Regions from separate parts of the Carnobacterium antarcticum genome, predicted to be linked through region 3. Evidence: predicted binding sites of a transcription regulator. Region 3 holds the regulator's gene; each other region holds the start of a gene.
What was found. Region 3 encodes HrcA, which represses chaperone genes, less so after heat shock. Its sites were predicted from a motif close to TTAGCACTCNNNNNNNNNGAGTGCTAA; they were not measured.

Region 1 (4,287 bases), 910 kb from region 3:
AAACGGAAGCCATGCAAAACAGAACGGATCTCGGCTTCGTAACCGAATCCGTTAGCTGCTCGAAAGTCGTGTTGCAATTGATCGTAGCGTTCTAAGGTTTTTTGATAAGCCTCTTTATCGGCTAACAGTCCTGGGTCGCCCAATTGAACTTCAATGGCACGCATATTTTTCTCGATTTGGATCACAGGTTCGAAAACGACCAGCATTTCATCCCAAATGGTTTTCTCGGATTGCAAGCCGGTATTCTGTGCTAAATAACCAATCGTAATATTTTTACTCTTAACGATCCGTCCAGCATCAGGTTGTTCAATTTCTGCAATCATTTTTAATAAGGTCGATTTTCCGGCACCGTTTCGACCCACTAAAGCAACACGTGCATTTTCTTGGATTTCTAAGTAAATATTTTCAAACAACACATCTGCTCCAAAATAACGAGCTACATGTTGGACTTGTAGTAAAATCATGTCATTTCCTCATTTCATAGTTCTCTTTTATAGTTTAGCATAGAACGAAACATTCTGATATTATTCGAACAGATTTTTTTGGGTCAGAAACCCTTGATTCACAAGCGAAGTTTGTGAATGTTCACAAGCAGAAAAGTGCCTCTATCATTTTTTTTGGAAAAATAACGTCCTAAATACTAGTAATATCATAAAACTATGCTATAATTGCTTAGTTGAAACAAAAAAACGCTTGTGAAGTTTCGTTTAAATCGGAATAATTGTGAAAAAGTATTTGATTAATTAACTGACTGAAAATAATAAAGTGGAGGAAAAGAAATGTCCAATTTAAAAGTACCAAAAGCAACGGCAAAAAGATTGCCGATTTATTACCGTTATTTGCGTTTTTTGCATGATGCAGGCAAAGAACGTGTTTCTTCGACTGAATTAAGTGCAGCAGTAAAAGTTGATAGTGCTACTATACGCCGTGACTTTTCTTATTTTGGAGCTTTAGGAAAAAGAGGTTATGGTTATGATGTTGAAGACTTGATGAATTTTTTCAGCAAAACATTGAAACAAGATCGTTTGACTAACGTAGCTTTAATTGGTGTAGGGAATTTAGGCCATGCTTTATTGAATTACAATTTTCACCAAAGCAATAATATGCGGATCAGCGCTGCCTTTGATATCAATAAAGAAATCGTTGGAACTATCCTAAGCGGAGTACCTGTTTATCCGATGAGCGAAATGGTTGAACAACTTCGCTTACAGCAAATCGAAGTGGTCATTTTAACGGTACCTACGGAAGTAGCCCAAGAAACCACAAATGATTTAGCAGAAGCAGGAGTTAAAGGTATCATGAACTTTACGCCTATCCGGATTTCTGTACCAAAGAGTATACGTGTTCAAAATGTTGACTTAACAAATGAATTGCAAACGTTGATTTATTTCTTAGATCATTACAATACGGATAAAGATAAAGACAAGAAAGACGAAGAATAAAAAAGCGGCAACCTTATTTAGGTTTGCCGCCTTTTTTTATCTTCAAATAAATTTCAAGAATTTTAGACCCTCGGATAAAATCATTGGTTGCGAAGATAACAAACAAAATTGGGAAAATACCCCAACCATCTGAGGATACGGAGTTGATGGTAAACCAAACAAAAAGAACAGCCATCAAGTAATTAAAAACAATTTGCATGATAAAATTTTTATTATTCATATAGTAAAAAAATTCCTTTCTCTATTAACAAGCCTTATAAGAATAAGTTGAGTAAAACCACTACTGTATTCATCAGTACATGTGCGATAATCGGAGTGGCGATGTTTTTAGTTTTTACGTACAGATAAGAGAACACAAAACCGATCGTTGAATAAAGCAGAATGTGACTGTCAAAATGCATGAAAGCAAACAGTAGTGAGCTAATGACCGCTGCTCCAACTCCACCTGTGATATCATAGAAGAACCCAAAAATAACTTTTCGGAAAACAAATTCTTCCATAATCGGTGCCATAATAGAAACAATGATCAGGTATAAAGGGTATTTGTCGATGGACAATAAAATTTGTTGTGTGTTTTCTGAGCCCATGGGTAAGCCTAGTAAAAAAATTTCAATCAAGGTAGCCGCATATTGAGCAGCTAAGGCCATAAAAATACCCAGTATTCCCCAAAGAATAACGGTAGACCGTGGTGCTGAAGGACTCAATGTAATGCTGTTCCGGATATTCGATTTTCGGTTAAGCAGAAGCATAACGAAGGCGCCTGCAGTAAAAGAAAAAATATTACCATAAATCAAAGCTTCTGTTTGGTAACTTTGAGGAGCTAAGACAATGATCAAAACCGGTAAAAACTGTGCCAGAATGTAAACCAGCGTCATAACAATAGCGGTGTGACTTAGTGCTTTTTTCATATGTGTTTACGAACCTTCTTTTTTAGAAGTAATGGTACTTCTTTATTTAATTTCTCGTTGAACCAAAAGCTTCATTATGCAAAGAAAAATGAAGCATAATCTTATTATAATGAAATAAGTTTCATTTTTCAGTATAACATAAGATGTTCAGCAATGTTTAAACTTTTGTATCCTTTTAAGCTGTACAAGCGAAGGATAAGAATCAAAAAAACAGTTTTTTCGGTTCTTATTTTCGTCAAAAGACTTGCAATTGAAAGCGAATTTGATTATGATAAAAGAGTGGTTTAGCACTCGGTATTAAAGAGTGCTAAATAGAGATGAATCAGATAAGAAAGATGGAGGGATTTACGTGTTAAAACCATTAGGAGAGCGTGTCATTATTGAAGTCGCCAAAGAAGAAGAGAAGACTGTCAGCGGGATTGTTTTACCAGGTTCAGCGCAAGAAAAACCCCAAACTGGATCGATCATTGCAGTCGGCGAAGGTCGCATACTGGAAAACGGTTCAAAAGTTGAATTGTCTGTCAAAGTTGGCGATACGGTATTGTTTGAAAAGTATACTGGGACAGAAGTCAAATATGAAGGCAAAGAATATCTTGTATTAAGAGAACAAGATATCGTTGCAATTGTTGAATAACAACTAAACAAATAAACGAATAAAAATAAAAGTTAACGAAGCAACACAAATCTATCGATGAGGTGAAGTAAAAATGGCAAAAGATATTAAATTTTCAGAAGACGCCCGTGCAGCAATGTTACGCGGAGTGGATATTTTAGCAGATACAGTCAAAGTTACATTAGGACCCAAAGGAAGAAACGTTGTTTTAGAAAAATCTTTCGGTTCTCCTTTGATCACCAATGATGGTGTAACGATCGCCAAAGAAATCGAATTAGAAGATCATTTTGAAAATATGGGAGCTAAACTAGTTGTTGAAGTAGCTTCAAAAACCAATGATATTGCTGGTGACGGTACTACAACAGCTACTGTTTTAACACAAGCCATCGTTCGTGAAGGATTAAAAAACGTAACTGCTGGAGCTAACCCGGTCGGTATTCGCCGCGGAATCGAATTGGCAACTAAAGTAGCCGTTGAAGAATTATTGAATATTTCTAAAAAAATCGAAACAAAAGAATCGATTGCACAAATTGCTGCTATTTCATCAGGCGATGAAGAAACAGGTCACTTGGTTGCAGATGCAATGGAAAAAGTTGGCAACGACGGAGTCATTACGATTGAAGAATCTAAAGGAATTGAAACAGAATTAGATGTTGTCGAAGGAATGCAATTTGATCGTGGTTACTTATCACAATACATGGTAACAGATAACGATAAGATGGAAGCCGTTCTAGAAAACCCGTATCTATTGATCACAGACAAAAAGATTTCGAATATCCAAGATGTTTTGCCTTTATTAGAACAAATATTGCAACAAGGTCGCCCATTATTGATTATTGCAGATGATGTTGACGGAGAAGCACTGCCAACTTTAGTTTTAAATAAATTACGCGGAACATTCAATGTTGTAGCCGTTAAAGCTCCTGGGTTTGGAGATCGCCGTAAAGCAATGTTGGAAGATATCGCTATTTTGACTGGCGGAACAGTGATTACAGAAGATTTAGGCTTAGAATTAAAAGATACAAGTATTGCTGAATTAGGACATGCAGCTAAAGTAGTTGTGACAAAAGAGTCGACGACTATCGTTGAAGGTGCTGGTTCTTCAGATAACATCATGCAACGTGTAGCGTTGTTGAAATCACAAGCTGCTGAAACAACTTCTGAATTTGACCGCGAAAAATTGCAAGAGCGTTTAGCAAAACTTTCTGGCGGAGTGGCTGTGATCAAAGTTGGTGCAGCTACTGAAACAGAATTGAAAGACCGCAAGCTTCGTATTGAAGATGCTTTGAATGCAGCACGTGCAGCTGTTGAAGAAGGAATTGTT
Region 2 (4,287 bases), 850 kb from region 3:
ATTCCTCTGCGTTCTGCCATGTGCATGGCATCTCCGATACCATAAAGCACACAATTAGCACGTTCGACCAGATCCAATGTTTTTTTGATCTCTGGTTCTTGCAATAGCGGTTTGTATGTTTCTTCGCTCACCTGTTCCGGTACATAAAGAACACGATTTGCGCCTCCCGCTTTTTTAGCCATTTGGGCGCTGACAGCATTCGCTTGAATGTTGACCGATTCGCCCAGACCGCCTCTGGCTGGCACAAATATTAGTTCGCGATGATAAGAAAGACTCTCATTCATATGGTTAGCAACTTCAGCCATAGTTGTACCGCCCATGACTGCTATGATGTTGTCCCCTTCAGGTAGCAAGAATTTCAATGAATCCATTGTTGCTCGTCCTAGTTCTTCTTGAACCTTGGCTTGCTCATCTACGTCTCCTGAGACGATGATGCAATGTTCTATTTGAAAATAAATAGCTAATTGATTTTCTTTTTCTCGCATCCCTAATAGTTGCCCCATCATTTGGTCCAGTTCCCGGTATACTAATTCACCGTTCGCGGTTAGCTGCATACCCAGCTTGGATGTTTGAATCAAGTTTTGCTTTTTTAAAGCATCTACTTCCGTTCTCAATACACGCTCAGTAATATTCAATTTACCGGCCAACACTCTGCGGCCCACTGGACCTGCTAAATAAATGTTGCGTAAAATTTGATATCGTTCTCTCAGCGTGTCCATGATATCCGGTGCTACTTTTTCGATAATAGACAATACATCTTGCATGAGCAACCTCTTCCTAGCTGGACGTTTAACGACCACGTAAGTCGTTTAGCGACCCTTACTACCTAAAAAAACAAGAGATCTAAGCAAAACAAGACATTCAGTTAACTGTATGTTTTATTCTTGTTATCCTTAACAGCATGTAAAAACATCCTGCATTCATCTCTTACATCCTCTATTTTACCATTTCACAATCTAACTTTCAACTATAAAGGTTAAATCCTTATGAAACATCCGATTCTTTCTATATATGACGTTTTTTTGTCTTTTTAGAGTTAATTTAGCTCTTAAAAGCTGAAAACAGCGAAAGTTTATCTTTTACTTCCGCTGTTCGTTCCTATTTCTGAACAAAAAATACATAGCCAGTTTCTTTTCTGATTATTATTTTTTACTTTTTATTTGGTTGTTTCGTTTAAAGCTGTTTCAATTAAATCAGTCAATTCATCTGATGTGATGTGTTCATCAAAAATAGCTTCTCCGATAAAAACAGAAGGAACAAGCACAACATTAGCCCGGCCAGCTTCTTCAATGATGCCGTTGATTTCTTCTGTATTGGGTTGATGTGTCAATCCCCGTTTCTCTTCTACATATGCGGCAACTTCTTTTAATTCTTCTAGATCGCCCCATTCATCTTGCTTGTCATAGAAATAATCCATTTCTTCCAAAGCTTTCTCTGGATTCGAATAATCCAAATAATGATGAACAACGTTTCCTTTTGCCAAGCTTGGTTTTTCTTTATCAAAGTGCTTAATGATCCGTTGGACTTTTCCAGCTGCTACATAATATGCTAGAACATCTTTTGAATCTTCATACCATTTTTTACAGAATGGACAACGTAAATTAATAAATTCAATAACTTTTACTGGTGCATCAGGATTTCCAATTTTAAATCCATAAGTGGTGCCCACTTCGCTTGCTATGATATTGCTGATATCCATCAAAACTTCCCCCTTACCATTTGTAACCAATAGTATACATGTAAAACCCATGAAATGTTATTTTCCTGTTTGCTCTTTTTTTGGTTCTATCATTTTTCATCTAATAAAAAAAGCCAAAAGCCCTAAGGCTTCCGGCTTTCATTTTTATTGTTTTAATTCTGCGCTATTTTCCATAATTTCATCGATCAAACCATACGCTTTTGCATCTTCTGCAGACATGAAGTTATCACGATCCGTATCGCGTTCAATCACTTCAATTGGTTGTCCGGTGCGTTCAGATAAAATTTTGTTTAGGCGTTCACGCGTTTTTAAAATATGACGAGCAGCGATTTCGATTTCAGTCGCTTGTCCTTGTGCTCCTCCAAGAGGTTGGTGAATCATAATTTCAGCATTTGGCAAAGCAAACCGTTTGCCTTTTGCACCAGCAGTCAACAAGAAACTTCCCATTGAAGCAGCCATTCCCATTGCAATGGTTTGAACATCTGCTTTAATGAAGTTCATGGTGTCAAAAATCGCTAGTCCTGCTGTTACGCTTCCACCTGGTGAGTTAACGTAAATAAAAATATCTTTTTCAGAATCTTGAGCATCCAAGAATAATAATTGAGCGATAACAGAGTTTGCTACATTATCATCGATTTGGCCACTCAGCATAATGATGCGGTCTTTCAATAAACGAGAATAAATATCATAAGCACGTTCGCCTCTTGGGGATTGTTCAATTACTGTAGGTACTAAATTCATATGTTGTTTCCTCCTCAAATCTTTACTTCTTTTTTATTGTAACATAAACTTTTTAAATCTTACTATGTTATAGTTTACCCCTTTGGTCAACAAAGGTCAAATAGTTTGTTTCATTTTTAAAAAAAAAAAAACGATTAGATTTTTCATCTAATCGTCACAAGAATGTCCCTTGAGGACTTTAATTCCAATAGTCCATTTTCGGTTGAGTGCTTTAAACGACTGGAGAATTTTCTGCTATTTCCCTACAATATCCTTATTTTTTTCTTCAAAAGCATCTAGTAAGGCCCGCGCTTCATTTGTTGTTTCTGTTTCCATTAACTGCACTCTTAAATCACTCGCTCCGCGAATACCGCGCACATATATCTTAAAAAAGCGACGAAGAGGTCTAAACGAACGTGGTTCTTCTTCCTTAGCAGAATAATGATCAAAAAGATCCAAATGCAATCTGAATAAGTCCAGCAATTCTTTGCTGCTATGTTCTTTCGGCTCTTTTTCAAATGCATAAGGGTTGTGAAAAACACCTCTTCCGATCATAACTCCATCCACACCATATTCCTCAACTAGTTTCAAACCTGTTTCACGATCTGGAATGTCTCCATTAATCGTCAAAAGGGTCTGCGGTGCAATCTCGTCACGCAATTTTTTGATCTCTGAAATCAGTTCCCAATGAGCATTCCCTTTACTCATTTCTTTTCGTGTGCGCAAATGGATAGAAAGATTGGCAATATCTTGTTCCAAAACATGTGTCAGCCAATCGCGCCATTCATCGATGTTTATATATCCAAGCCGAGTCTTGACACTTACCGGCAATCCTCCTGCTTTTGCTGCTTGGATTAAATCTGCAGCAACTTGGGAACGGCGGATAAGGCCGCTGCCTTTCCCTTTTCCTGCTACATTGGGTACTGGACAACCCATATTGATATCGATTCCGCTGAAACCTTCTTCGGCCATACCGATACTCATTTTCCGGAAATATTCGGCTTCATCTCCCCATATATGAGCGACCATGGGCTGTTCATCTTCCGTAAACGTTAACCGTCCACGAACACTATTACGTCCTTCGGGATGACAATAGCTAACGGTATTTGTAAACTCTGTAAAAAACACATCCGGTCTGCCAGCTTCACTCACTACATGCCGAAACACAACATCCGTCACATCTTCCATTGGTGCCAATATAAAAAACGGCCGCGGCAAATCTTGCCAAAAATTCTCTTTCATCTTCAATAACCGATCCTTCCGTAACGGGATACCAGGTCATACCTTCATCCCAAATTAAAACTGCATAAACTGTTTAACATCTCAATGGTAATTTTTCAACATCTGGAATTATACCTCTATTTGTGAAATCAGTCCACTTCGATTTATCTAGTTGCTCTACCTTTTATTTCCGCTTCTTTCAAGACTTGTCTTAATAAAAAATGCTTGGTCAAATCGTGTTGACAACTCTTAAGCAAAAAATGGGTTGTCAGAGAGAACCTTCCTATCTAACAACGTGCCCTCCTCTTTAAAGACGATAATAAGATAGTGCTAGTCTATAAGAGGCAATCTTTTCACTTACCAAGACCACTATGATAGAACTTAATAAAAAAGATCCGAAAATCGTAAGTGTTTTTACGAAATCCGGGTCTGAACGGTGCCTGTTTATTTTAGTTAGCGGCTGGTTTTTCTAAAGCCTTTCAAACCATCCGACAAATTTAATCGGACGTAACAGAACGTGCTATATGCCCCCTGAGGGAATCGAACCCCCATTTCAAGAATCGGAATCTTACGTGATATCCATTACACTAAGGGGACTTCTTAAAATTACCAACTATTACAGTGTATCTGATAACTGGTAAAAAAAC
Region 3 (4,287 bases):
CCAAGTTGCAACAGATATGCATTTGTACCTGAAAAAGGAAGTAATTGAAATCAATCAACGGATTCGTTTATTTATGGAAGTTTTGATTAGCAAAGCTGAAGAAAACGTGGAAACTATCTTGCCAGGATATACTCATTTGCAACATGCGCAGCCCATTTCTTTTGCTCACCATCTATTGGCTTATTACAATATGTTTAAACGTGATTTTGAACGTAATCAAGATAGTTTGAAAAGAATCGACCTATCGCCATTGGGTGCTGCTGCTTTAGCTGGAACAACATTTCCCATCGATCGAGAATACACAAAAACGTTGCTCGGTTTCAAAGAAAGTTATACGAACAGCATAGACGCCGTTAGTGATCGGGATTTTATTTTAGAATTTTTGAGCAACAGCAGTCTTTTGATGATGCACCTATCACGTTTTTGTGAAGAAATCATTTTATGGACTAGTCACGAATACCAGTTTGTAACATTGACTGATGCTTTTTCAACAGGCAGCTCGATTATGCCTCAAAAGAAAAATCCAGATATGGCCGAATTGATTCGCGGAAAAACTGGACGTGTTTATGGAAACCTATTAGGTCTATTGACAACAATGAAAGGTTTGCCCTTAGCGTACAACAAAGATCTGCAAGAAGATAAAGAGGGTATGTTTGACACAGTTAAAACGGTTAAAGATTGTCTAACGGTATTTTCTGGGATGCTTGAGACGATGAAAGTTAACGAAGCAACGATGTATTCAGCTACGACTAAGGATTATTCAAATGCGACAGAATTAGCAGATTACCTAGCAAGCAAAGGGATTCCCTTTAGAAAAGCACATGAGATCGTAGGAAAGCTTGTACTGGAAGGCATCAAAAAAGGGATTTATCTGCAAGATATTTCCTTATCTGATTACCAAGCAGTTTCTGAATTAATCGAAGAAGATGTTTACACTGTACTAGATTCAAAAACTGCTGTAGAACGACGCAACTCTTTGGGTGGGACAGGCTTTGAACAAGTAAAAAAAGAACTAGCGAGTGCAAATAAAACATTAGTGGATATGGAAAAAGTATGATCGGCTTTTTTCGTGAATCGATTAGCAGTTGATTTAAAAACAGGATTTTATTATCTGGTGAAAAATAAAAAGAAGCCGCTTAGAATGAAGGTGTGATCGTATTCTATGCGGTTTCTTTTTGAGCTGATTTTGCTCAATAGAAGCCACTTGCCGTAAGTTTTGTTTAAAAAATAAATTTAAACAAAAAGTAGAGGATTATCGTTGACAAGTTAGCATATATTTGGTAAATTAATACTTGTGTTAGCACTCTTTAGTCCCAAGTGCTAAAAAAGAGGTGATGCAACATGTTAACAGAAAGACAAGTTCTAATACTGAAATCCATCATTCTTCTCTATACAAGCTATGGAAATCCAATTGGTTCTAAAACATTGATGAATGAAGCAGGAATGAAGTTCAGCTCTGCAACTATTCGTAATGAAATGGTTAGGTTAGAAGAGTTAGGTTTTATTGAAAAGACACATTCTTCATCTGGACGTATCCCTTCTATCAAAGGGTATCGGTTTTATGTAGATCATCTAGTACATCCAACTGAAATTCAGAAAAAAGATATTGTTACAATCAAACAATCTTTTAGCAATACCTTTCATCAGTTAGATGAAATCGTTGTACAATCTGCTGAAGTGCTTTCGCAATTGACAAGTTATACCGCTATTTCTTTAGGACCTGAATTAAAAGACAGCAAGCTAACAGGTTTTCGATTGGTTCCTTTAAATGAACATCGGGTGATGGTCATTTTGGTCACAGATAAAGGCCACGTAGAAAACCAAGTATTCTCTTTGCCGAAAACAATTCAACCGAGCGACTTGGAAAAAATGGTGAAAATCTTTAATGAACGATTAGTTGGGCATACATTAATGGAAGTATTTCAAAAACTGAAAACTGAAATGCCTATTTTAATTAACAAATATGCTAAATCAGCAGAAGGAATGCTAACCATTCTTGATGATGTTATTTTGCAAGCTGGACGTGATCAAATTCACGTAGGCGGCAGAATGAATATGCTTGATTATTCTATCGGTCTAGATGTAGAAAAATTTAAGTCGATTTATTCTTTGATGGAAGACCAGCATGATTTAGCTCATTTATTGACGCCTTACCATAGCGGAATTGAAGTACGAATCGGACAAGAATTGGATGACGAGTTATTTGACGAATTCAGTTTGATAACGGCAAGCTACAATGTCATGGGTTATGGGACGGGCTTGATTGCCCTATTAGGACCGACCAGCATGCCTTATTCAAAAATGATTAGTTTAGTGGATGTATTTAGAAATGAGCTTTCAAAAAAAATAGTAGATTACTATCGTTCGATGGAAGACTAATCAAGAAGGAGCTATGTATTTATGACTGAGAATCAAAAAGATCCGCTAACTGAAGAAGTGGTTGATGAAACAAATGAGAACAACGAACAACCACAAACGGAAGAAGCGGTTGAAGAAGAGGTTCAAGTGGACGAATTAACAGAAGCTAAAACGGCTTTGAGCGAGATGGAAGACCGTTATTTGCGTTTACAAGCTGAGCTAGCGAATATGCGCAAACGCAATCAAAAAGAAAAAGAAGATGCCGCAAAATATCGCTCTCAATCATTAGCAACAGAATTATTGCCAGTGATCGATAACCTGGAACGTGCATTGGCCATTGACGTGACTGATGAACAAGGGAAAAACTTGAAAAAAGGTTTGGAAATGGTGATGGATTCATTTAAAGTTGCTTTGGACAACGAAGGAATCAAAGTCATTGATCCATTGAATCAACCTTTTGATCCTAATTTCCATCAGGCAATTCAAACAACGCCAGTGGAAGAGGGACAAGAAGCTGATACAGTTGTAAATGTTTTCCAAAAAGGTTATTCTTTAAATGAACGTATTTTACGTCCGGCAATGGTTATCGTTGCTCAATAAAACAAGAGTTCTAAAAAATAAACTAAAAAAAAGTAAAAGAGGTAATTAATTATGAGTAAAATAATCGGTATTGACTTAGGTACAACAAACTCAGCAGTAGCAGTTTTAGAAGGTGGAGAAGCAAAAATCATTGCGAATCCTGAAGGAAACCGTACGACACCGTCTGTTGTTGCTTTTAAAAATGGTGAAATGCAAGTTGGGGAAGTTGCTAAACGTCAAGCAGTAACAAACCCTCACACAATCAGTTCAATTAAACGTCATATTGGTGAAGCTGGATATACAGTTGATGTTGAAGGCAAAAAACACACGCCTCAAGAAATCTCAGCAACGATTTTACAATATCTAAAAGGATATGCTGAAAGTTATTTAGGAGAAAAAGTAGACAAAGCTGTTATTACAGTTCCAGCTTACTTTAATGATGCACAACGTCAAGCGACAAAAGATGCAGGTAAAATTGCTGGACTAGAAGTTGAACGAATCATTAACGAACCAACTGCTGCAGCTTTAGCTTATGGTTTAGACAAAACAGAAACAGAAGAAAAAGTTTTAGTATTTGACCTTGGCGGCGGAACATTTGACGTCTCTATTCTTGAATTAGGCGATGGTGTCTTTGATGTTCTTTCTACAGCTGGAGACAATCATTTAGGTGGAGATGATTTTGATGAAAAAATCATTGAATTCCTAGTAGCAGAATTCAAAAAAGAAAACGGCATTGACTTATCTAAAGATAAAATGGCTGTTCAACGTTTAAAAGATGCAGCAGAAAAAGCTAAAAAAGATTTATCTGGTGTAACATCTACTCAAATCAGTTTACCATTTATTACTGCTGGTGAAGCAGGACCATTGCACTTGGAAATCAACTTAACTCGCGCGAAATTTGAAGAGTTAACGTATGACTTAGTTGAACGTACTAAAAAACCTGTTCGTCAAGCTTTGAAAGATGCTGGTTTATCCGCTTCTGAAGTAGACGAAATTATCTTAGTTGGTGGATCTACACGTATCCCAGCAGTTGTAGAAGCTGTTCGTAAAGAAACTGGCAAAGAACCAAACAAATCAGTAAACCCAGATGAAGTTGTAGCGATGGGAGCTGCTATTCAAGCAGGAGTTCTTACTGGTGATGTAAAAGACATCGTCCTATTAGACGTAACTCCATTATCATTAGGAATCGAAACAATGGGTGGCGTATTTACTAAGTTGATCGACCGCAATACAACTATTCCGACAAGTAAATCACAAGTCTTCTCAACAGCTGCTGACAACCAACCAGCTGTAGATGTACACGTATTACAAGGTGAACGTCCAATGGCAGCGGACAACAAAACTTTAGGC

Region 1: the regulator HrcA is predicted to act here: its motif matches at 2,635-2,661, upstream of groES (co-chaperone GroES).
Region 2: the regulator HrcA is predicted to act here: its motif matches at 2,515-2,541, upstream of clpP (ATP-dependent Clp endopeptidase proteolytic subunit ClpP).

Annotation. Positions count from the first base shown of each region.
Region 1 covers NZ_CP010796.1:2,189,355-2,193,641, forward strand. Annotated here, with positions in the region: gene NY10_RS10340 (ABC-F family ATP-binding cassette domain-containing protein) at 1-464, opposite strand, end outside; gene NY10_RS10345 (redox-sensing transcriptional repressor Rex) at 780-1,442, shown strand; gene NY10_RS10350 (YdiK family protein) at 1,456-1,662, opposite strand; gene NY10_RS10355 (CPBP family intramembrane glutamic endopeptidase) at 1,697-2,350, opposite strand; gene groES (co-chaperone GroES) at 2,700-2,984, shown strand; gene groL (chaperonin GroEL) at 3,058-4,287, shown strand, end outside.
Region 2 covers NZ_CP010796.1:2,254,305-2,258,591, reverse strand. Annotated here, with positions in the region: gene NY10_RS10670 (sugar-binding transcriptional regulator) at 1-764, opposite strand, end outside; gene NY10_RS10665 (DsbA family protein) at 1,157-1,699, opposite strand; gene clpP (ATP-dependent Clp endopeptidase proteolytic subunit ClpP) at 1,844-2,440, opposite strand; gene NY10_RS10655 (tRNA dihydrouridine synthase) at 2,675-3,661, opposite strand; tRNA gene NY10_RS10650 (tRNA-Arg) at 4,166-4,237, opposite strand.
Region 3 covers NZ_CP010796.1:497,368-501,654, forward strand. Annotated here, with positions in the region: gene argH (argininosuccinate lyase) at 1-1,057, shown strand, start outside; gene hrcA (heat-inducible transcriptional repressor HrcA) at 1,342-2,379, shown strand; gene grpE (nucleotide exchange factor GrpE) at 2,401-2,958, shown strand; gene dnaK (molecular chaperone DnaK) at 3,010-4,287, shown strand, end outside.